DNA from 2 places in the Paenibacillus sp. cl141a genome. Region 2 is predicted to be linked to the other one. Evidence: predicted binding sites of a transcription regulator. Region 2 holds the regulator's gene; the other holds the start of a gene.
What was found. Region 2 encodes Rex, which represses fermentation and respiration genes when NADH is low (regulators of the CRP and FNR family bind a similar motif). Its sites were predicted from a motif close to TTGTGAAATATTTCACAA; they were not measured.
Positions count from the first base shown of each region.

Region 1 (12,201 bases), on a different contig from region 2:
GCGTTAATGCCCGTACCGACGGCGGTACCGCCGATAGCCAGCTCGCGCAGCGGTTCTACGGCCGAAGCCAGCATCAATTCGCACTTCTCCAGCATCCGGTGCCAACCGCTGATTTCCTGTCCGAGCGTCAAAGGCGTTGCATCCTGAAGGTGCGTACGGCCGATTTTGATCAGATCCTTATATTCATCGCTTTTCTTCTCGAACGTTTTCTTCAAACGGCGGAGCGCAGGCATCACTTGATCTTCCATGGCCACGACCGCAGCCATGTGCATCGCCGTTGGAAACGTATCGTTGGAGCTTTGGGATTTGTTGACGTCATCGTTGGGGTGAACGCGCAGCGTGCTGTCTTTTCGCTCGAGCAGCTGATTGGCCCGATTCGCAATGACTTCGTTCACGTTCATGTTGGATTGCGTGCCGCTGCCGGTCTGCCATACCACCAGCGGAAAATGCTCATCCCACTTGCCGTCCACGATCTCGTCGGCCGCGGTTGTGATCGCATCCACCTTATCTGCATCCAGCTTGCCGAGCTTGCCGTTGACGATGGCCGCGCTCTTCTTTAATATCGCGAACGCCCGAATGATCTCCTTCGGCATCGTTTCGGTTCCTATCCGGAAATTCTCGGAACTGCGCTGTGTCTGCGCTGCCCATAACTTATCCGCAGGCACTTTAATCTCACCCAGGGTATCCTTCTCAATACGATAATCCATCCCAACTTCCTCCTTTGGTCTCCTTGAATGCTGCCATGTCCTGAACGAGAGCCCTTCCACCATGGAAGAGCCCGATCCTCGGGTTCAATCGCATAGCATAAAGCGCTTTATATTCCATCTCTCCTATTATGACACAGACTTGCCCAATAAAAAAATATACGCGATGAAGGCTGCGGCTGTTATTCTCTAAGTCTCAGCCCGGCCGGCTGGCTGCCTTCCGGGCTCACGGTCGTTCACGGGCATATGACTTGTAACGGACGGTGGTCACCGTTCCGTTCGCCGTCTTGATTCAGGCTGAATCCATCATCTCCCGGCCTTATAACAGCCACTCGAACCAGCGCGCATGCCCATCCGTGCGTGCCGCCGTAAACTTGATCGGCAAGCCCCCGAGGATATAATCGGCATGCAGATCCTCATCCTGCATATTGTTGTAGACATGCACAATATCGCGCTTTCTTCCAATCTCGCTCAGATGCCGCAGCAATTTTTGCTTGGAAGCCTCCGGAATCTGGTTGGCCACATGCGTATGAAACACGCAGATCACGGCCTCATCCGGAATCTCCTTCACGATGTCAGGCAGCAGCTCCGTCCCGTCCCCCTCCCGGAAACGTACGTCTGACTGCTGCTTCAACGCCTTCGCCGCATGCTCCAGCATGGACACCCGATCGTGATTGCCCGGCCAAATCAAAGCTCGCAGCCATAAGAAATGCTCCGGGTTCCGTACGTCATTCACATGCAGATCGATCCCCATCCGGTAAACAACCGGCGGACTGGAGGCCAGCAGGAACGGCTTGCGGTCTCCCCTGATCTCCGATGTAATGCGAACCTTCGATTCCGTAAGGCCGTAACTCGCCGTGTCTCCGTAGGAATAACTGTATTGATCCCACAGCAGCTGCAATCCGGCACTCGTTCCAAGCTCCACCAGGGCAAGCAGCTTTCGGACCTTGTCATAGATGGAGCAGAACACCGGGTACAGGTACGCGCAGCGACGGACCTCGTTCGTCTGTACCCGTTTGCGCTTCAGGATTCCGATAATGGCTGCTTCATACTCCAGTACGAATGCCCGGAAATGGGGATAACAGGAGGCCATCTCCTTCGGATGCTCCGCCAGGCCGGGGTAATACGCCCTCAGCTCCGGACCCTCGCCCTGAAGCAGCAAGTATTGAACCGCACCGAACAGCATATTGGGCACGGGCTGGCCGGACGGAACCAAGGCAGCGACCTGCAGCACCTCTTCATCTTCGGCAATATGCCAGGCCAAATACTCATAAAACACGCTGGAACCCGGACATTCCCGCTCGGCAAAATGACGAAATACATTCACCAACCGTTTCGAATCCACCCTATACCACACCCCTAACGTTGTAATGAACCCTTGATCCTGCTTAAGACTAATGTTACATCTTTCCAGAATGCGCGTGGATTCCGATCTTTTATCGGGCTTATAAGAAAAAAGAAGGCAACAAAAAGAAGAACCAGCCTCCTGAAAGGCCGGTTCTTCTGCTGGTAAATCGCCTCGGCTGTCTATACCGCCGGACGATCCAAACGGTACAAGTTCCGATACCGCGGATATCGCTCCATCAGCTCATCGTGGGTGCCCCGCATCACGATTCGACCGTCTTCCATGAAAAGGATCTCATCCATGCGCTCCACGCCGACCAGATGATGCGTCACCCAAATCAAGGTGCGGTCCTGCAGGCTGGCGAATATGGTGGACAGCAGTTCCCGCTCGGTTATGGGATCCAGCCCGACCGTGGGCTCATCCAGAATGACAACAGGCGTCTTCTGCAGCAGAATACGGGCCAATGCCACGCGCTGGCGCTCTCCTCCGGAGAAACGCTGTCCGGCTTCCTGCATGCGGGTGCCAAGTCCTTCCGGAAGGGAGGCTACCAGCGATTCAAGCCGTGCCATGGCGGCGGCTTCCCGGATTTCAGCCTCCGTGGCGTCCGGAGAGCCAAGCCGAATATTGTTCGCAAGCGTTGTGTCGAACAAGTGCGGACTCTGGTTCAATACCGAAATGACCGAAGAAATCTCATCGCCGAAACGCACTGACTCCACGCCGCCTAGGGTAAGGCTTCCTCCGGATGGCGCCAGCACGCCCTGGATCAGCTGCAGCAGGGTGGATTTGCCGGCACCGGAGCGTCCGATGATGGCTACCTTGGCGCCGGGAGCAATATCCAGCGTCACATCGGTTAATGCAGAAGATTCCCTGTCCACGCCGGATGGTTCCAGCCCCGATAGGCCGTCTGCCCCCTGATCATAACGGAAGCTGACGCCGTCCGCCTTCACATGAACGCCGCGGCTTATGACGGATTCGATCTCTGCCTTATCCAGCATCTGCGGCAGGTTCCGCTCTTCGGAGGCATCCGCGCTTTCAATCGCCCGAAGCCTTGCGACCGATTGGCCGTACTGCGGAATCCGCTCAACGGCTTCGGACACCGGCAGAAATGCATCCATTAACGGGAACACAACCAGCACAAAAGCCGCGATCAGCGTAACGTCGATGGCACCATTCGCATACTGCCTCCCCGACCAATACAGCACCGATACCACCGTCACGGCAACCACACCTTGACCGATAAAGGCGCGGAAGCGCGACCAGCGCTTAAGCGAGCGGTCGGTCCGGTCCACCTCGGCTTCATCCGCCTCATAACCGGTCAGGAATTCCGCCTGCCGGCCGCTGACGTACCATTCATGAATGCCCAGCACCGCGTCGGTCAGCTTCCGGTAGAGGTGGCTGCGGGCCTGTTTCACTTCCCGATTCTTCCGTTTGGTGAGCAGCAGCGAGATCAGCGGCAGCACCAGAACCAGTACCGCTATATACAGTGCGAGCAGAAGGGCGAATGCCGGATCAAACAGACCGACGGCCAGAATGACCCCGGCATATAACACAAGCGCAACAATCGATGGGAAGACCGTTCGGATGTAAACATCCTGCAAATACTCGATGTCATCGGAAAGCACCCCCAACAGATCCCCGGTGCGATACCGGGAAGATAAACGGAGGGCTTGCGGTTCCAGAATACGGTACAGCCGAAGCCTCATGCGAGACAGGATGCGAAGAATCGTATCATGCCCCACCAGGCGCTCCACGTAATGGATCACCGCACGTCCGATGCCGAAGGTGCGAACCCCTACGGTCGGCACGTACACCATCAGGATGTTTTCCGGACGCAGGGCGGATTTGGAGATCAAATAACCCGATGTGAACATCAGCATCCCGGCAAACATAATGGTGAGCACGCCCAGTGAGACAATGAGGAGAAAGCGCCAGAAATTTGCCGTTACATAGGGTCGAAACCACGATTCCTGCTTCATTGTACCCCCTCCATCTGCGATGTCATCAATCCATAATAGACGCCCTGTCGTGCCATAAGCTCCTCATGGGTTCCCGTTTCCGCAACGCGCCCCTGGTGCAGAACGATGATATAATCCATATCCTGCATCCAGTGAAGCCTGTGCGTCGCCAGAAATACCCACTTGTCTTGAAAAAGGGACAGCATCGTCTCCTTCAGCTCATATTCCGTCTCAATATCCAGATGCGCCGTCGGCTCATCCAACAGCAGAACCTGCCGGCCGCCGAGCAGCGCCCTGGCCAAAGCCACGCGTTGTGCCTGGCCGCCGCTTAAAGCGCGTCCGCCGCCGCCGATCATCTCCGCAAGGCCGTCCGGCAAGCTTTTTACCAGCTCCGACAGACCGGCCGCCTGCACCGCCGCTTCCACTTGAGCTCTGGACGCCTCCGGCGCATAAAAGCGCACGTTCTCCTCCAAGGTTGCCCCAAACAAATACGGCTGCTGCGGCATATAGGTGACCTCCGACCGCCACTCGCTTCGGTTCGATTCTGCCAGCTTCACGCCGTTCAACGCCATCGCTCCGGATGTTGGCGCCATGAAGCCGCCTAACAGCTCGATCAGCGTGGATTTGCCGGCTCCGCTCTCCCCGACGATGCCGATCTTGCGTTGTCCCGGTATTCGGAAGGTGACCTCCTCCAATGAAGCCGGCCCTTGTTCTTCATGTCTGAGGCCGATACCGGAGAGCTCCAGCACGCTGTCCTTTTCCCATCGGAATGTTGTCTGCGGTCTGCGGCTGGGGCCCGAGAAATTATTTTGAATTTTAAATGTTAGGCCTGTTGAGGTTCGTCCCATCGTTTCTGCCGCCGGGGCTTCAAGCACTCCCGTTGGCTCGAATAGACCTGCGTCGTTAGCCGAACCCTCCGCAGCAACAGGACCCGAGCTTCCGCTCGTGTGCCCCTTTCGGGCTTCCCGGATGATGGATCGCATCGCCTCCCCTGCCTGCTTGCCGTCCAGCGTGGCGTGGAAGTCCGCTCCGACCATGCGCACCGGCAGGAAATACTCCGGTGCCAGGATCAGGATAAGCAGCGCGGGCAGCAGCTCCAGGCTGCCGTTAATGAGGCGCAGGCCCAGGTTTACCGCAACCGATGCCACGGACAGCATCGTAAAGAAATCCAGCGCAAAAGAGGACAGAAACGCCACGCGCAGCGTCCGCATGGTAGCTGCACGATACCCTTCGCTGACCTGCTGTATGCTCGCGCCGTGCTTGCGGCTCTGTCCCAGAAACTTCAGGGTGGTCAGCCCTCTCAGCGAATCCACGAAATGATTGGACAGCATCCGGTAGGAATCCAGCTGCCGCTCGGTCTGCTTTCTCGCGGCAAGTCCCACGAGGATGAGAAACACGATCAGGATCGGCATGGTCACCAGCAGAATAATGCCCGAGATCCGGTCCGTCATGAAAACGTACAGCCATACCAGCGCCGGGGTAATGCCCGCCCCCATCATGCGAGGTATGGTCAGCTCCGCATATTTGCGGAACTTGCCGATGCCCTCCAGCACAAGCGTAACCACATTGCCTGTTCCTTTCGACCGGACAAAGGACGGCCCGTTCCGAAACAGCTCCTCCAGCAGCTGCTTTCTCAGGCTCGTGCCCGTCTCCTCGGCAAAGCGCTGCGCGATTCCTTGCTGCACGACCGAGATCCCGTGGCGTGCCAGAAATGCAAGCAGGAACAAGGCAATGATCTCCCCCTGCTCCTGCAGCGTTGATCCCGCAAACAGGGCGGATACGGCTTCCGCCAGCCATTTGGCTTGCAGAAGGATGGCCATGCTCTGTGCCAGGGTACATACGGCGACAAGGAAGAATACCGTCTTGGCGCCTTTGTATCCCAGCAGATCTTTTCCCATCAGTATTCCAGATGCTCCTTCTCATGTACCCGTTTGTGGAAAACGAAGTAACTCCAAATTTGATAGCCCAAAACAAACGGCAGCAGCGATACGGCCACAATCGTCATAATTTTGAGGGAATACGGTCCGGAGGCCGCATTATAAACGGTCAGGTCAAATGCTGCGTTGATGGAGCTGACCATCACGCGCGGGAACAAGCCCACGAATACGGACGTTACCAAGAGTGCGATGACCGCGCCGGTCATCCCGAAAGCCCAGCCGTCCCGCTTGACGTTCATGAAATATCCGCCCAGCAGGAATGCAAGCAGGGCCAGCACCAGCAGGACGGTTAACGCCACGCCGCGCTTCTCGAAGATATCGGTCATGAAATACGTCATCACCCCGAACGCCACGAATAGGGCCGCAACAGGAATCAGAAGTCTCCGGGCCATGCGGCGCGCCCGTTCCTGGAGATCCCCCAGCGTGCGCAGCGTCGTGAACATCAAGCCATGCAGCAGGCAGAGCATCACCATCGTCAACCCGCCGACCACCGTATAAAGATTCACGACATCGAAGAATCCGGCATGCAGCTGCATCTCTTCGTTAATCGGGAGCCCCTGGATCAGGCAGGCAAAAACAACGCCGAGCAGGAATGGCGGAAGCACGCTTCCGGTGAAGATCGCTCCGTCCCATACCCGTTTCCAGCGGACATCGCCCACCTTGCCGCGGAATTCAAATGCCACGCCGCGCCCGATCAAGGCCAGCAGAAGAAAGACAAGCGGGATGTAGAAGCCGCTGAACAGCGTGGCATACCAGTTCGGGAAGGCCGCGAACATCGCGCCGCCCGCCGTCAGCAGCCAGACCTCGTTGGCGTCCCAGAACGGGCCGATCGAGTTGATCAGCACCCGGCGCTGGGTATCGTTCTTGGCCAGCAGCTGCGTGGACATCCCGACTCCGAAATCGAAGCCCTCCAGGAAGAAGAACCCGATAAACAATACGGCGACGAGCACAAACCACAGTTCGTTAAGAGACAGCATTGTAGTCCTCCTTATTAAACGGATCGCTTGCGTGGTGATCGTCTTCCTCCGCCGCATACGGTCCTTTCTTAATGACTTTGATGAACAGATAGGCCATCACGGCTGCCAGCACCGCATAAATGGCGGTAAACATGATGAGCGAGAACAGGATCGAGCCTGCGCTTACGTTCGGCGAAACGCTGTTCTCCGTGGTGATCAGCCCGAATACCGTCCAAGGCTGGCGTCCGATCTCCGTCATGATCCATCCCGATGTGTTGGCGATGAACGGCAGGGAAATGCCAAACAGCATCAGTCTGAGGAACCATTTGCCGGCCTTCTCGACTTTTTTGCGCAGCATCAGCCACGCTCCGTACAATCCCAGCAGAATCATGACGCTGCCGGCAGCCACCATAATCCGGAAGCTCCAGAAAGTGGTGCGGACCGGCGGAATATAGTCTCCAGGACCGTATTCCTGCTCATATTGGGCTTGCAGCTCCTTCATGCCGATGACTTCGCCGGAAAATTTGCTGTAGGACAAAAAGCTGAGCAAATACGGGATTTTGAACTCCATCGTGTTCTCCTGCTTATCCGGATCGATGGCAGCGATGACCGTCCAAGGCGCGGGATCGTCGCTCGTTTCCCACAAGCTCTCGGCGGCGGCCATCTTCATCGGCTGCGTATCCACCAGATACTGCGCCTGCTGGTGGCCGAATACCGCAACCAGAATGGAGGTGATGAGACCGACCACGATGGCGATGTGGAATGACTTTTTGAAGAAATCCCAATCCTGCTTCTTCAGCAGCTTATACGCGCTTACCCCCGCTACCAGGAAAGCCCCGGTTGCCAGCGCCCCGAAGATCGTGTGCGGGAATTCCACCAGCAGCTGACCGTTCGTGATCAGCGCGAAGAAATCGTTCATCTCCGCCCGTCCATTGTTGATCTCAAATCCGACCGGACGCTGCATGAACGAGTTCGCTGCCAGGATCCAGAAGGCGGACATCAGAGTGCCGAAGGACACCAGCCAGATGCTGAGCAGATGGACCTTCTTGGATAACCGGTCCCACCCGAATATCCACAGCCCGATAAACGTCGACTCTAGGAAAAACGCCAGCAGGGCTTCGATCGCAAGCGGTGCGCCGAACACGTCCCCGACAAAGCGCGAGTAATCCGACCAGTTCATCCCGAACTGGAATTCCTGCAGAATCCCTGTCACCACCCCCACCGCAAAGTTGATCAGGAACAGCTTTCCCCAGAACTTGGCCATTTTCTTGTAGACTTCCTGGCCCTTGACAACATACATCGTCTCCATGATGGCGATCAGAAACGCCAATCCGATGGATAACGGTACGAAAATAAAGTGAAAAATGGTTGTCGATGCGAATTGAATTCGCGCCAGCATAACCGGATCCATAAAAGATACCCCTTCCTTTAGCTCACGTGATCACTTCAAATTTGATTCTTTTTGTATTGTCGCAGACCGCGCTCTTATGGATTGTGATAAACATCACAATATAAAGACCGAAATAGGTGAAAAAGTTATCAATTTGTGACGGAAATCACTAAGTAGGCAATGGATTATGTGAGGATTATCCATAGAAGCGTGGCTTGCGGCATCCACTCACAGGCTAAACTCAGTATTTACGCACTAAAAAAGCAGGTCAGCCATGTAGGCCAGCCTGCTTTAATGTATGTGCCACCCTTATTGAACCGCGCCGATCTCCGTCTCGATGAGCTTGAATTCCGTCACATCCGCGATCCCGCGATTGGTAATGCGGATCTCCGGAATGACCGGAAGCGCAATGAGCGAGAACGTCATGAACGGCGCGTGGATCGAGCAGCCGAGCTGTTTCCAGGCTTCCTCCAGGGCAGCGACTTCCTCGGCCACGACCTCGACCGGACGGTCCGCCAGCAAGCCCGCAATCGGCATTGCCACTTTCGCCAGCACCTGGCCGTTCTGTACCACGATCATGCCGCCTCCGCATGCTGCCAGTTCGTTCGCCGCAAGCGCCATATCCTCGGCGTTCGTGCCCATCACGAGCAGGTTGTGGCTATCGTGCGCCACCGTGGAAGCAACCGCGCCTGACTGAAGTCCGAAGCCACTCGCAAAGCCGAGCGAGATTTGCCCGGTTGCGCCGTGGCGCTCGATGCATGCCAGCTGAACCACGTCCTGGCCCAGGTCCGGCTGGATGACGCCCTGCTCAACCGCGAGCACCGCGGTCATTTTGGCGGTACGGGCACTGTTCTCGATGACGCGCACCACGTTCACTTCCGTACGTGCCGCATCGAACTTGCTGCGCAGCAGAAAGTCGCCGGCGGTAAGCGAACGCTGCAGCCGAACCGATTGAAAGGCTTTTTCCGGATACGAAAACGCCGGGAATGCCTTCACGAGACGGCCGTTCTCCGCGACCACTTCGCCATCCGTGATCACCACCGAAGGCACCATGCTCTTCAGATCGTCAATGAGCAAAATATCAGCCGTTTTGCCCGGTGAAATGCTGCCGAGCTCCATGTCCATGCCGAAATATCGAGCCACGTTGATCGTGCCCATCTGGATCGCCGTAACCGGGTCCACGCCCTCCTCCATAGCGCGGCGGACCACATGGTTCATATGGCCGAGCCGCAGCAGCGTCTGCGGATACACATCATCCGTGACCAAGGAGATATTGTCGGTACGTACCTTGTCCTCCGTTACCACCTTAATCACTTCCTTCACATCCTGCCAAGCCGAACCTTCGCGGATCATCAGATGCATACCGAGGCGAACCTTTTCCAAAGCCTGCTCTCTCGTTACCGTCTCATGATCGGAGCTGACGCCGGTTGCCAGATAGGCTTGTAGCATCCGGTCATCCTCGGCCGGAAAATGCCCCGTCACCGTCTTGCCCGCACGCAGCGTGGCTTCGATCTCTCCGCTCATGGTCGGATCGCCGTATACGACGCCCGGGAAGTTCATCACTTCGCCAAGCCCGGCGACGCCGGGCCAAGTCAGCCCTTCCTCGATGTCGGCTACCCCCAGCTGCGCCCCGGCATCCTCCAGATCGAACGTCGCCGGTACGCAGGAAGGAATGGTGGTGAACACCTTCATGGGCAGCTGCTGCCCTTCCTCGTGCATCCAGCGCACGCCCTCCATGCCGAATACGTTGGCGATCTCATGGGGATCCATATAAACCCCGGTCGTTCCCGTAACGATGGCCGCTTTGGCAAACTCCGTTACGGTCAGCATCGTGCTCTCCACATGCATATGGCCGTCCAGCAGACCCGGCGAGATGAAGCGCCCATTCGCTTCGATCACCTGCGTCCCCTCTCCGATCGTATGATCGGCGCTGCCGATATAAGCGATGCGCCCGCACGCCATCGCCACGTCTATCCGTTCCTGAAGCTCGCCCGTAAACACATTGACCAGCGTGCCGTTTTTGATGACCAGATCCGCTGGCTCTTGTCCCATGGCAACCTTCCCCAGCTGCTGGCTGACCTCGTATCGTTTCTGTCTCTGGATTGAACTCATGATGATTGCACGCTCCCCTTTTTTTAGATATCAGAAAGTATCTACTTTGAAGCTTGCGACTTCCTGATATCGCAATAAAAACTTCTTCTTACTTCGGTCGTCGATAGACGTTTTTCTTATAATGAACCGGTAAAAGCACAAAATCGATCTTGCGTAACACGCCAAACAACCCGGACAGCGTATCTGCCCGGGTTGCCTGCAACTATATCCATTGAGGAAGAGAAGTCACGCACGGCAGCCATGCATTGCTAATAGTCTGCACATCACCCCATCCGTTAAAACGTGCTTAGATCCCATTTCAGGCGATCTTGCAGCCCGGCTTCGATGTTTAAGCGAAGCCGGACTTGGGGAGCGGATTCTCAACCTTCATGTAGTCAAGTCATTTACGGTAACCTGGTAGAAACGCCTGGGCCCTATTCCCCGGCATATACATCAAGATTTGATTTTGAACACATGACCCATTCAATTCTTTGGTCGTTTCATTTGTTGTAAGAATTATAATCCTCCTGCCCGAGAAGTCAAGCCATTGGAAGGAACTGCACATCGCCCCTATTACCCGATCACGCCAATTTCCGTCCCATTCTCCGCACACGCTCGAGCCATTGGTTTCTTGCGGTATCGGGCATTTTGCGAAGCTGGGTAATGTTCGTGGCACGGACGGTGCCCACGCCGCAGAACTTCAGAATGGAATGCTTCATCATCTGATGTCCCGGCTGTCCGAGATAGAACCGGTAGTAGACGTACGGCGAATCCATCGTGACGATCAGACGAGCCGTCTTCCCTTTGAGCAGCTGCTCCGGCAAAGGCGAGTTCCGGCGGTACTTAAAGGCGAATCCCGGCAGAAAAACCCTATCGATGAACCCTTTGAGCAGTGCCGGCATGCCGCCCCACCAATTCGGATACAAAAACACTTAATAAATGCCCGTCACTTCAGGTGCCAGCGGCGACAGCGGTTCTTCCAGCTCCCCTGCATCGTGGATATCGCAAGCTGACTGAATGCACCGATGATCAGCACGGCGGTTAACCGCGTCTTCTGCAGCGGAATATCCCGCTGCAGCACCGCTTGCTCGAGCAGATCCTCCAAAGCATCAAGGGGTTGGCGTCCAATAAGAGGCAAAAAAAGGCACCCAAAACTTAGGGTGCCTCTCTTCGTACGTACTCTTTACGTTTCGTATATATCGCTAAAATCGCATGCCAGTCTTGGGCTCGGCCCTCCTGTCCAAGCTAAATCCCCGCTTCGATGGGAGCGGCCTTTATCTTGTTGCTGTACAGCAGCATGAGCGGAATGCTGATGACAAATGCGCCGGCCACAAGCAGGAACGGAATTCTCGGATCGATGCCGTACGCCCAGCCGCCAATGATGCCGGAAGGCGAAATGACGATGAGGATGAGCACCTGGAGCAGCGCGAATATTTTGGCGCGGTTCTCGTCGTCGATGGCATTGGCCACCGCCGTCTCCAGATACGGATACGTCATCATCGTGCCGAATGCGGCAATGACGGTGCTCAGGCTCAGTACCAGCAGATCTCCTTGCGGTGCAAACACCAGCATGACATTGGACAATACCGAGATGACAAAGCCCCATACCATCGTCCGGTGCACGTGCCGCTCCCCGATCCGGGGCATGATCCACCGCATGAAAATCAGCATAATGACGGAGGAGAAGGCTGGAAAAACGGAGATCAGGCCGCTGCCCAAATGCAAATATTCCACCATGAAGATGGAGACGTAGGTTGTCTTCACCGTCATCTGAAAATTAAACAGGATATAAACGCCGAAGATCATCATCAGCAGCGGATTGC
Region 1 is NZ_FNZO01000003.1:344,841-357,041, reverse strand. It holds gene fumC (class II fumarate hydratase) at 1-707, opposite strand, end outside; gene BMX45_RS11580 (DUF2332 domain-containing protein) at 1,024-2,049, opposite strand; gene cydC (thiol reductant ABC exporter subunit CydC) at 2,232-4,025, opposite strand; gene cydD (thiol reductant ABC exporter subunit CydD) at 4,022-5,902, opposite strand; gene cydB (cytochrome d ubiquinol oxidase subunit II) at 5,902-6,918, opposite strand; gene BMX45_RS11560 (cytochrome ubiquinol oxidase subunit I) at 6,905-8,308, opposite strand; gene ade (adenine deaminase) at 8,597-10,399, opposite strand; purine riboswitch at 10,751-10,852, opposite strand; gene BMX45_RS11550 (NAD(P)H-dependent oxidoreductase) at 10,960-11,304, opposite strand; gene BMX45_RS11545 (hypothetical protein) at 11,325-11,516, opposite strand; gene BMX45_RS11540 (MFS transporter) at 11,624-12,201, opposite strand, start outside.
Region 1: the regulator Rex is predicted to act here: its motif matches at 8,390-8,407, upstream of BMX45_RS11560 (cytochrome ubiquinol oxidase subunit I).

Region 2 (12,201 bases):
AAGGAAGACGTAATCACGGCGGCCCAGATGCTGGTCTGGCTGACCCAGACGGAGAACGGGGATGATGAAGAGCTAAACCTTGGCGGACGCGGAGGGGATTTCTGGGAAACCATCTCCAGCGATTCGGATTCTTGCCTTGGACGCGCCTGCCCTTGGTTCCGCAAATGCTATTATCACAGGGCCAAGCATGAAGCAGGCATTGCGGATGTCGTCATTACGAACCATTCGAAGCTGTTCACCGACGTGAAGGCGAATCATCAGCTGCTGCCAAGCTATGAGCGCCTCGTCATCGACGAAGCGCATCATCTTGAGGATGTCGCCGGCAAGCACCTTGGCTTGCAGATAAAGTATTTTTCGGTGGTCCATACCTTGACCCGCATGTACAAAGACAGCCGAAGCGGGCAGCTCCCGGCTCTGCGCCAGCTGCTGCAAGCTTCGCCGCACGAGAAGGCTGTCGAATGGTCTTCCGTCATCGACCGTTTGTACCCGGACCTGATTACCGCAAAAGAGAACTGGGATCGGCTCAGCGATCAATTGTTCGGACTGCTTCCGGAACGCGGAGACGCTTCTCCGGGAGATGCCGGCCAATTCTCGCTCCGCCTGTCCCCGCTTAAGAAGCCGAAGGATTGGGAATCGATGGCCGAACTGGAGCATCAAATTCATCTGACGCTGGGCGATGTCGTACGCAAGGGCGATAAGCTGATCGCCGAAATGAAGGAAGATTTGGATGACTATAGCGCAGACAGCCTGTTAACCGACCTATCGGGCCTGTTTAAGGACCTGGCCGCGCATCGCGAAGACCTGCGCTCCTTCATGGCCTTGAACGATGAGGGCACCGTCTACTGGATGGAGGCGAACGGCAATTTCCGCAGCAAATCGCTGCAGTTGTATGCCGTGCCCGTCGACGTGAGCACTCATTTGAAGGAATTGTTTTTTGACAAGAAACAAAGCGTGATTCTGACATCGGCGACCTTGTCGGTGGACAAATCGTTTCAGTTCATGATCGAGAACCTGGGTCTTCAGGAAGCGGCTGAAGCGGGGAACCTGAACACCGTTCAGCTCCCGTCCCCGTTTAATTACAGGGAACAGGCCCTACTTGTCGTGCCGCGCGATTTTCCGAGCGTGAAGGGATCGGTCGGGGATGCACTCTTTGTGAATACGCTGGTGAAGTCTTTGGCCGATACGGCCGTGGCTACGCATGGCCGCATGCTCGTCCTTTTCACTTCGTACCGGATGCTGCGCCAGGTGCACGAGCCGCTGAAAGAAGCGCTGGCATCAAGCGACATCACGGTATTGGGACAAGGTATGGACGGAACCAGCCGTACCAAGTTAATCCGAAGATTTCAGGACAGCAGCGCTTCCGTGCTGCTGGGCACCAGCTCCTTCTGGGAAGGGGTAGACATCCCGGGTGAGGCGCTGACTTGTCTAGCCATCGTCCGGCTGCCGTTCCAGCCGCCGAATCACCCCTTGGTCGAAGCCAAGAGCGAACTGCTGCAGCAGCAGAAGAAGAATCCCTTCATGAAGCTTTCGGTTCCGCAAGCGGTCATTCGTTTCAAACAGGGGTTTGGGCGCCTGGTGCGAACAGCACAAGATAAAGGGATCGTGATCGTGTACGATACCCGGGTCATTGAATCCTATTACGGGAAGTATTTCTTATATTCCTTGCCGGGGCCGAAGATGGAGCACATGCCGACAGAGGGGATCGTTCCCCGAATCTCGGAATGGCTGCAGGAAGAGGCAAGCGCGGGGAACCGAGCTGAATAAAGTGAAACCAAGCACGATCAACAAAAAAAGATGTAGTTATTAACCTATTATTAGGGGGAGCATGCATGAAATCGGAAAAAATTTCGGAAGCCGTGGTCCGCAGATTACCTGTATACTTGCGCTATTTGAATGAGCTTCAGAAAAGGGAGGTTTCCACGGTTTCCTCCCAGGAGCTGGGACAGAAGCTGGACCTCAATCCTGCTCAAATTCGTAAGGACCTGGCGTATTTCGGTGATTTTGGACGGAAAGGGATCGGATATGATGTTTCATATCTGATCGAGAAGATTCGCCAGATTCTGAAGCTGGACCAGAAGATCAATGTCGCATTGGTCGGGGCCGGTAATCTTGGACATGCATTATCGAATTACAATGCATTCCTGAAGGATAATATGAAGATTGTGGCGATTTTCGATTCGTATTCTCCCAAAGTTGGTATGAAAATTAACAATTTGGTCGTACAGCCGATGGAAGAGCTGGAGAAGACGGTTCATGAGCACGGCATTCGAATCGGGATTATCACCGTTCCGGATTTCGAAGCGCAGAACGTAGCGAATCAGCTTATCGCCTCAGGGATCGAGGCGATTCTGAACTTTGCGCCAACCATCCTGAAAGCCCCGGCCCATATCCGGATTCATACGGCTGATTTTACAACGGATTTGCAAAGTTTGGCCTATTATTTGGATAACGGCAAGGAGGATGCAGCACATGACAACAACGAAGTGGATGGTTAAGAACGGAACGTTTGCAGTACTAGGGGAAGGCCAATCCGTGCTTCGGGGATATATGGTGGTCGATAGCGACCGGATCACGTACCTGGGCGAAGAGGAGCCCGTCGTGGAAGAGGGAACAGAGATTATCGACGGAACCCATCTGTTTTTCCTGCCTGGATTGGTGAACACGCATGGACATGCCGCCATGTCGCTTCTCCGCGGTTATGGCGACGATCTGGCGTTGCAGGTATGGCTTCAGGAAAAAATGTGGCCGATGGAAGCCAAATTCACGTCAGACGACGTTTATTGGGGCACATCGCTCTCCGTGCTGGAGATGATCAAGGGCGGAACCACGACGTTTGTGGATATGTATGACCATATGGATCAGGTCGCGAAGGTTGTCCAGGACTCAGGAATGCGCGGCGTCCTGACGCGCGGCGTAATCGGTCTATGCCCGCCCGAGGTACAGCAGCAGAAGCTGGACGAAGCGGTGGCATTCGCGAAGGATTGGCATGGCAAGGCTGACGGCAGAATTACGACGATGATCTCGCCGCACGCGCCTTATACTTGCCCGCCGGATTTCATCGAAAAATTCGTTCAAGCATCCCATGACTTGAACCTGCCTTTGCATACCCATATGTCCGAAACGGAAACCGAAGTGGCTCAGAATGTTAAGGACTACGGGCTTCGCCCCGTTGCCCATTTGGAGAAGCTGGGCATGTTCTCCCGTCCTACGCTCCTCGCGCATGCCGTTCATCTGACCGATGAAGAAATCGAAGTCTTGGCCAAGCATCAAGTAGCCGTATCGCATAATCCCGGTAGCAATTTGAAGCTTGCCAGCGGAGTCGCCCGCGTACCTGCGCTGTTGAAAGCCGGTGTAACGGTGTCGCTCGGTACCGACGGACCTGCTAGCAACAATAACCTGGATATGTTCGAAGAGATGCGGCTGGCTGCCCTGATCCATAAAGGAGTAAGCGGGGATCCGACGGCCATTCCGGCCTCCGAAGCGCTTCGAATGGGTACGGAGTACGGAGCCAAGTCCGCTTTCCTTGAGGATATCGGTACGCTCGCGGTAGGTATGAAAGCCGATATGATCGCTTTGAATACGGATCAGGCGCATTTCCTTCCGCGGACCGACTATATTTCTCACGCGATTTACTCTGCCAGCGCGAAGGATGTAGAGCATGTATGGGTTGACGGCAAGCAGGTGGTGAAGAATGGCGCGAGCCTTACGCTCGACGAGGAACGCATCCGCCGGGAAGCGCAGCGTGCATTTGAGCGTCTTACAACCCTCTAGGGAATAATCAAGGGGAGCGAGGAAGACGGATTTGAAGAAAAAAACGAAGTGGATATTGCTGAGCGTGTCCGGCGTCCTGCTGCTATTGCTTGGCCTACAGCTCTATTATTCCTATGTTATGAAAGATACGTGGAATGAAGAAAGAATGGCGATCCTTGCAGCGAAACAGCATGGCCAATTGGTCTCGTCCGACAAGACCTATAAATCGGTATGGGGCGAGGACAATAACTACTGGGTGGTCAGCGGGAAAGATAAAGACAATCAAGACCGTATGGTTTGGGTGAAGTTTACGGACGATAACGTTCCTGTTGAAGGGGCGGATGCCGTTCAGTCCGTGTTATTGAATACGGGCCTGTCAGAGGACGTGATGCGGGACCAGATCCGTAACGAAATGCCGGGTGCGGTCATCAAGCGATTGCTGCCGGGAATGTATGAAGGCGAGTATGCCTGGCAGCTGCAATATGAAAACAACGGACAGCGAGGTTACCGATTCTATCGTTTTCAAGACGGAAACGCCATCGGAAATGATATTATTCTTCCTAATCAATAAGAAAACAAATAACAAGGCGTCCCTTATAGGGATGCCTCTTTGGCACATAAACATGTAAGCGCATACAGAAATAAATTGGAAAAACTGTTCTAAATATTTTCACAGACAAGCATGAAAAAGTATATAAGATGTGATATACTCGTACTTGTACGAATTGAGCAGATCAATTACATGCGTCGCAATATATCGCTGTTATATGTATTATTGTGCTGCGATTGCTATACAAAATTTCATATTGGAATTGAAGGAGGAACTTCATGAAACTGCGCATTGTACCTATCATGCTGACTGTCGTGATCTCAGCATCAGTCCTCTTTGGCGGTTGGTTTCTGTATCGGCAGATGGCTTTGCAGAATCCGCTCGCAACGGTTGTGTCACAATACGATGGCGTGAAAAGTTCTCATATAGATATTAAACAGGATACCGTGACTTTGAATCTTGATTTGGCTCCGGATGCGAATTTACAAGGTCTGGTTCAGCATATTAAGCAGGAAGGCAAGTCCGTGATCGGCAAGCGGGAATTGAGAATCCAGGTGGAGGACCATTCCTCGGGAGCATTGGATCAATGGTGGGAGCAAGCGATGCTGTCGGTTGCCGAAGCGATGGACAATAAGCAGTATACCGATATTCAATCATCGCTCGAGCAGCTGGCTGCCCAGTCGCCGAATTTGAAAGCAAAAGCAACGATCGATGACACCAATGTCTATGTCAGCTTGTCAGACGGCAAGTCTGGTAAATTTATAATCTTGCCGCGTCAACCTGGCAAAATGGAGGTGTGGAATCATGCCTAAACTAGCAAAAGAAATCATGTTAGGCTTCATTCCGGTATTGTTGGTATTCCTTGTGTTTGTCGGCGTGAATATCGTGCCTCTCTTAATAGCGGCAGGACTCGTAGGCGGCTTGCTGTTTATAGCCAAGATGAAGGGCGGCATCGCGGTTGGTGCCGGAAATGAGCGAAAGCGGAAGAAGAGCGGTCCGGCCAAGCTGACGTTCGAGGAAATCGGCGGGCAGGATAACGCTAAGCAGGAGCTGCGGGAAGCATTGGATTTTCTGATTCGTCACGAAGATATCAAGAAATTCGGCATACGTCCATTGAAGGGGATTCTTCTCACAGGGCCTCCGGGAACAGGGAAGACCTTGATGGCCAAGGCCGCTGCCCATTATACCGATTCTATATTTGTCGCTGCTTCCGGCAGTGAATTCGTGGAGATGTATGTGGGCGTCGGTGCTGGGCGTATCCGGGATTTGTTCAAGGATGCCCGCAACCGCGCGGCCAAAGAAAACAAGCAAAATGCCATCATCTTCATCGATGAGATTGACGTCATCGGCGGTAAACGCGAAGGCGGCCAACAGCGAGAGTACGACCAAACGCTGAATCAGCTGCTGACCGAAATGGACGGCATCTATTCGCAGGACACGCCTCGCATTCTGGTGATCGCCGCAACGAACCGTAAAGAAATGCTGGATAGCGCGCTGCTGCGTCCAGGACGATTCGACCGCCATATTCAAGTGGATCTGCCTGATAAGAAGGGACGGACGCATATTTTGAACCTGCATGCGGGCAATAAGCCGCTGCATCAAGATGTCGACCTGGAGAAAATAGCAGAGGAAGCTTACGGCTTCTCGGGTGCACAGCTGGAGAGCGTCATGAACGAAGCCGCCATCTATACGATGCGCGAGAACGAACAATTTATCCATCAGCGTCATCTGTCCATGGCGATTGATAAGGTCATGATGGGCGAGCGTTCCGACCGTGAATCGAATTTGGAAGAGAAAAAGCGTGTTGCCATCCACGAATTGGGACATGCTATCATGGCAGAGCTGGTGCGTCCAGGCAGCGTGAAGCAAGTCGCGCTCAGCCCGCGCGGCAAGGCGCTTGGTTATGTTCGCCATAATCCGCAGCAGGAACAGTATTTGTACACAAAAACCTTCCTGGAAGAACAGATTATGATCGCTCTTGGCGGCGCGGCCGCCGAAGAGATCTATTACGGGGGCCGAAGCACGGGCTCCAGCAATGACTTCGAGCAGTCGCTGAACATCGTGGAGACGATGATGAAGTCGGGGCTGACGTCGCTGGGTATCGTTAACATGAACATGGTTACTACCGAAGAGCTGATGAAAGAGAACAATGTGATATTGGAAGAGCTGATGAATCGCACCAAAACGCTTTTGGAGCAGAAACGGCCGATATTCGACAATTCTCTTGACATCCTGTTGAAGGAAGAAATTCTCTCGGGAGAACAATTTCGTTGTCAATTTCGTGAAAACGCGCTTTTACCAGCATAAATTGTTATGCTGGTTATTTTTTTTTACTTTTTTGTCGTGCTAAGATATTATTATACTTTGTGCTCTAAAATGTATTTTTCGACAAATGGGGTACAATTAAAGTATAGAGATAAGGAAAGGGTGGAGTAGAAACCATGTACTTCAAAAAAATCGGCGTTGTAGGCGGCGGGACCATGGGGCAGGGCATTGCGGAGATGCTGGCAGCCAAGGGCCTTGACGTACTGCTCGTAGAGAAAACTCCAGAGAAACTGGACTATTCATACCGAATGATCGAGACCAGTCTAGATAAACAACTGGAGAAATGGGGAATCACCCAGGCAGAGAAGAAACTGATCCTGAACCGGATTCAAAAAGTAACTCATTTTGCGGAGCTTAGCACCTGCGATATGGTAATTGAGACGATCATAGAGGACTTGGATGCAAAGAAAGAAGTATTTACACAGCTGGATCAAGTTTGTCCGAGCCACGTAATATTAGCAAGTAATACATCCACGCTTAGTTTGACGGAGCTCGCCAGTTCCACCAAATATCCTGAGCGTGTTATTGGCATGCACTTCATACATCCCGTTTCCAAGGTCGACCTCGTTGAAATCATTCGCGGCCTGAAGACTTCAGATCATACGTTTAACGAAACCAAACGCTTTGTTGAGGAAGTTTCGGATAAAAAGGGCATCATGGTCTATGAATCTCCAGGTTTCGTCACCACCCGCATGATCACGCTCATGATCAACGAAGCGATGCATCTCCTGCAAGAAGGCGTAGCCTCCGCGGAAGATATCGACGACGCCATGAGAATCGGATATAACTTCCAGCACGGACCGCTGGAGATGGCCGACCGTTTCGGCTTGGATTCCATCCTCGCCGCGCTGGAGCGCATGTTCCGCGAATACGGCGAACTGAAATACCGTCCATCGATTGTCTTGAAGAAATTGGTTCGCGCTGGACAACTGGGCGTTAAAACCGGAGAAGGCTTTTTCAAGTACGACAAGGATGGTGACCGGGTATGAATATTCTCGTAATTAATGCAGGCAGTTCTTCGCTGAAGTATCAACTGTACGACATGACGGATGAATCCGTGCTGGCCAAAGGATTGGTTGAGCGGATCGGCATGGATTCCTCGATTCTGACGCATAAACCGACGGGAAAACAGGACGTTACGGAAGTCAGCGAAATTCTGGAGCATACTACCGCGATCCGTAAAGTGCTTGGCATGCTGACAAACGAGGAACACGGCGTGATCGATTCCATCGAAAGCATTCAGGCCGTAGGGCATCGCGTGGTGCATGGCGGGGAATCTTTTAAAGAATCCGCTCTCGTAGACAGTGACGCCAAGGCGGAAATCCGCCGCTTGTTCGATCTGGCTCCGCTTCACAATCCGGCCTCGATGATGGGGATCAAAGCCGCAGAAACCAATATGCCTGGCGTTCCGCAGGTCGTTGTGTTTGATACGGCGTTCCATCAGACCATGCCCGAGAAATCGTACCTGTACGCTATTCCGAGAGTACTTTATAATAAGTATAAAGTACGTCGTTACGGTGCGCACGGTACTTCCCATGCCTATGTCAGCCAGGCAGCGGCAGAATTCCTCAACCGTCCGCTGGAGGATCTGAAGATCATTACCTGCCATATCGGCAACGGGGCTTCCCTCACCGCGGTAAAGGGCGGCGAGTCCATCGATACCTCCATGGGCATGACGCCGCTGGAAGGGCTCATGATGGGTACGCGCAGCGGTGATTTGGATCCTGCGATCGTACCGTTTGTCATGAACAAGGAAGAGCTGACCGTCAACGAAGTGAACTCCATGCTGAACAAGCACAGCGGCTTGCTGGCGATTTCCGGAATCAGCAGCGATATGCGCGAGATCACGGAAGGCATGGAAAAAGGCGATCCGAACTCCACATTAGCTTTTGAAATGTACGAGTATCGTGTCCGTAAATACATCGGTTCTTATGCTGCCGCCATGAATGGCGTGGATGTCATCGTATTTACGGCGGGCGTCGGCGAGAATTCGATCGTTCTTCGTCAAAGAGTGCTTGAGCAGCTTACCTATCTCGGAGTAGAATTGGATGAGGAGCTGAACAGCATTCGATCCGGCGAACCGCGCCGTATTTCCGCGGCGAACTCGAAGGTTGAGGTACTCGTGATCCCTACCAATGAAGAATTGGTTATTGCTCGGGATACGCATCGTATCGTTCAAGCTTCCAACCGTTAAATAGTAGTGATATAAGGGAGAGATTTATGCATGGCCACCAAAAGTGTGATTCGTAACGTCAACCAGCATGTCGGCGAGACCGTCACGATCGGCGCCTGGATCAACAACAAGCGTTCCAGCGGGAAGATTCAATTCCTGCAGCTTCGCGACGGCTCCGGCTATATCCAGGGCGTTGTAGTGAAGAGCGAAGTATCCGAACAGGTATGGGAAGACGCGAAAAGCCTGACACAAGAGAGCTCTTTGTATGTGACGGGTGTTATACGTGAAGAGCCGCGGAGCCAATCGGGTTATGAGATGACGGTTACCGGCATTGAAATTATACATCTTACGGAAAACTATCCGATTACGCCTAAAGAGCACGGTGTCGATTATTTGATGGACCATCGTCATCTGTGGCTTCGTACGCAGAAACAACGTGCGATTATGGTGATCCGTGCAGAAATTATCCGTGCCGTTCAAGAGTACTTTGATACCAACGGCTTTACGCTGGTGGATCCGCCGATTTTGACCCCGACTTCTGCGGAAGGCACAACCAATCTGTTCCACACGAAATATTTTGATGAAGATGCCTATTTGACCCAGAGCGGACAGCTGTACATGGAAGCTGCTGCCATGGCACTCGGCAAGGTATACTCCTTCGGGCCGACATTCCGCGCCGAGAAGTCCAAAACCCGCCGTCACCTCATCGAGTTCTGGATGATTGAACCTGAGATGGCCTTCACGGACCATGAGGAGAGCCTTCAGGTGCAGGAGCAGTTCATCAGCCATGTGGTGCAATCCGTCGTTAAAAACTGCCGTCAGGAGCTTGAAACGATCGGTCGCGACATATCGAAGCTGGAGGCAATCCAGGCGCCGTTCCCGCGGATTACGTACGATGAGGCGATTGAATTCCTGCACACGCAGGATTTTGATATTCCTTGGGGCGAGGATTTCGGCGCGCCGCACGAAACGGCCATTGCCGAGAAGTATGACAAGCCGGTCTTCATTACGCATTATCCGGCGGGCATCAAGGCTTTCTACATGAAGCCGGATCCGAATCGTCCGGAGGTCGTACTGTGCGCGGATATGATCGCGCCGGAAGGTTACGGCGAGATTATCGGAGGATCGCAGCGGATTGACGATCCACAGCTGCTCGAAGAGCGCTTCAAGGAGCATGACCTATCGATGGATACTTATCAATGGTATATGGATTTGCGTAAATACGGCACCGTGCCTCATTCCGGATTCGGCTTAGGCCTTGAGCGTACCGTTGCGTGGATTTGCGGATTGGATCATGTTCGTGAAACGATTCCGTTCCCACGGACCCTGTACCGGATGTACCCGTAAGCCGTGAGAGGTGAGTCCATGGACCACGGCAACGCGGATTCCGGCGTGAACGGTTGGACGGCCGGCGCCGCTGCCGGCATGAGCCAAGGGATGGCGATCATTCCTTATGCCCTGCTCCGGCATTACCGGTCACTTGGTTTAAGCGATCGCGAAGCGATGCTGGTCATCCATTTGATCGGGTATCAGCAGGTGGAGTTTAAGACGTTTCCTTCGCTGGAGGAGCTTGCGGAGGTAACGGGCTCTCCTGCCGCCTTCATCGCTGCAAGCCTGCAGCGCCTAATGAAGGTAGGACTTATCGGCATTGATGAATATGTCGACGAGGGCCAGGGAATTCATTATGAGCGGTACAATCTGAACGGATTGTATGAGAAGCTTGCTGTGTGCCTGGCCCAAGAGGGCAGGGACAAAAGCCCTGAAGCAGCCAAGTTTGCTTCACCTCTGTTGAATGCCCGTCCAGCTTCCGGCAAAACAGCTACATCGGAGAAACCCGCTCCGGAGAAGGAAGAACGGAATTTGTTCACCATTTTCGAAAAGGAATTCGGACGTCCGCTATCGCCGATGGAGCTGGAGACAATCTCCGGCTGGGTCGACGCGGACCGCTACCCGGACGAGTTGATCCTGTTAGCGCTAAAAGAGGCGGTATTTGCGGGCAAACTGCATTTCCGCTACATTGACCGGATCCTGCTCGAATGGAGCCGCAACCGGGTGCGTACTGCACAGGATGCCAAAGCCTATACGCAGAAATTCAGAAATATCGGAAGATAGCTCAGTAGCACGTCCATGAAGGACGTGCTTTTTTTGTATGTGATGGATATATTCCATGTCCAAGCGATCTGACTCATGATGGAAAATGAGGTCTTATACAAAAAATTTGCAAAATGCAGAAATTAGCTGTCCCTTTTTTCCGATGTCATGTGTTATAAATCATGAAGGCACCTTCAGTGATGATTTGCTGATGAGAGGGGGGAGTAACGGAAGTGAGCAATCAACCGACGAAGCCAGAGATGAAGGACTTGGACATCGAGGTAACCATAGAACGGGTGTTAAACGGGGATCGGCAAGCTTTTGTACATATCGTTGAAGCGTTTCAACAGCAGATTTTCATGTATTGCTGGAGACTGCTGAACCAGCGGCAGGATGCGGAGGATGCCGTACAGGAAATCATGGTGAAGGCTTACCAGAAACTCGAGACGTATAAGCCGGAGACCTCATTTTCTGCTTGGCTGTATAAGTTGGCTTATCACCATTGTCTGAACATGCTGCGAAGGAAACGGTACTTTCAGAATATCCTTCCTAAACTGAGGTCGGATAAGGAGCATGTCGCAAGCGCAGAGCAGGAAGCTCAGAAATATATTATCAGCGAGCCGATGGAACGCGCTCTTCGCAGCCTGTCCCCCGATGAGAGGAACTTGCTTATTCTCCGGATATTTGAAGAAAAGAGCTTTGCGGAAATCGGACAAATTCTAGATAAAACCAAGGATACGGTCAAAAAACGCTACAGTCGGCTGATCCAAAAATTAAAAAAGTGGATGCATGATCGAGAGGGGGAACCGCGATGGAATTTCAACGAGATGACGTGGAGGAAAACCTGAGGGAGCAACGTACCAAGAGCCGTTATGTCATTGATGTCAGGGATGCGGTAATGGAACGGATTGCTTCCCTTCCTGCCCCAAAACGCAAGCCGAGTTTGTACAGAAGACCGCTTGTGATGGCCGCATCGCTGCTGCTGGTGACTTCGCTGTCCGTCACGGTGTATGCCGCAGCCGAACTGGTACAAATCCGCAGCAAAGAGGGAAAAGTGGTGCTGGAGACCAAAGTGGAACCCGAGGAATCTAAGGAATTACAAGCAAAGCAGGACCGATTGTATTCGCTCGATACGGCTTCCCAAAGTTCAGCTTTTCGCTCGGCCCTTCCCGGTCAAGCCATCGCTTACTATATTCATAACCAAGAGATCAATGATTTGAAGAGAGAGATTCATGGAAAGGAAACCTTACTCGAATTTCATGCAGGTTCGTTACATTTGGGGGATCTGGGTGTGTTTCGAGAGGAAGCCGAT
Region 2 is NZ_FNZO01000006.1:109,624-121,824, reverse strand. It holds gene dinG (ATP-dependent DNA helicase DinG) at 1-1,764, shown strand, start outside; gene BMX45_RS17965 (redox-sensing transcriptional repressor Rex) at 1,830-2,495, shown strand; gene BMX45_RS17960 (amidohydrolase) at 2,470-3,771, shown strand; gene BMX45_RS17955 (cell wall elongation regulator TseB-like domain-containing protein) at 3,803-4,321, shown strand; gene BMX45_RS17950 (hypothetical protein) at 4,579-5,112, shown strand; gene BMX45_RS17945 (AAA family ATPase) at 5,105-6,607, shown strand; gene BMX45_RS17940 (3-hydroxyacyl-CoA dehydrogenase family protein) at 6,742-7,614, shown strand; gene BMX45_RS17935 (acetate/propionate family kinase) at 7,611-8,819, shown strand; gene asnS (asparagine--tRNA ligase) at 8,850-10,145, shown strand; gene BMX45_RS17925 (DnaD domain-containing protein) at 10,164-10,910, shown strand; gene BMX45_RS17920 (RNA polymerase sigma factor) at 11,123-11,737, shown strand; gene BMX45_RS17915 (hypothetical protein) at 11,701-12,201, shown strand, end outside.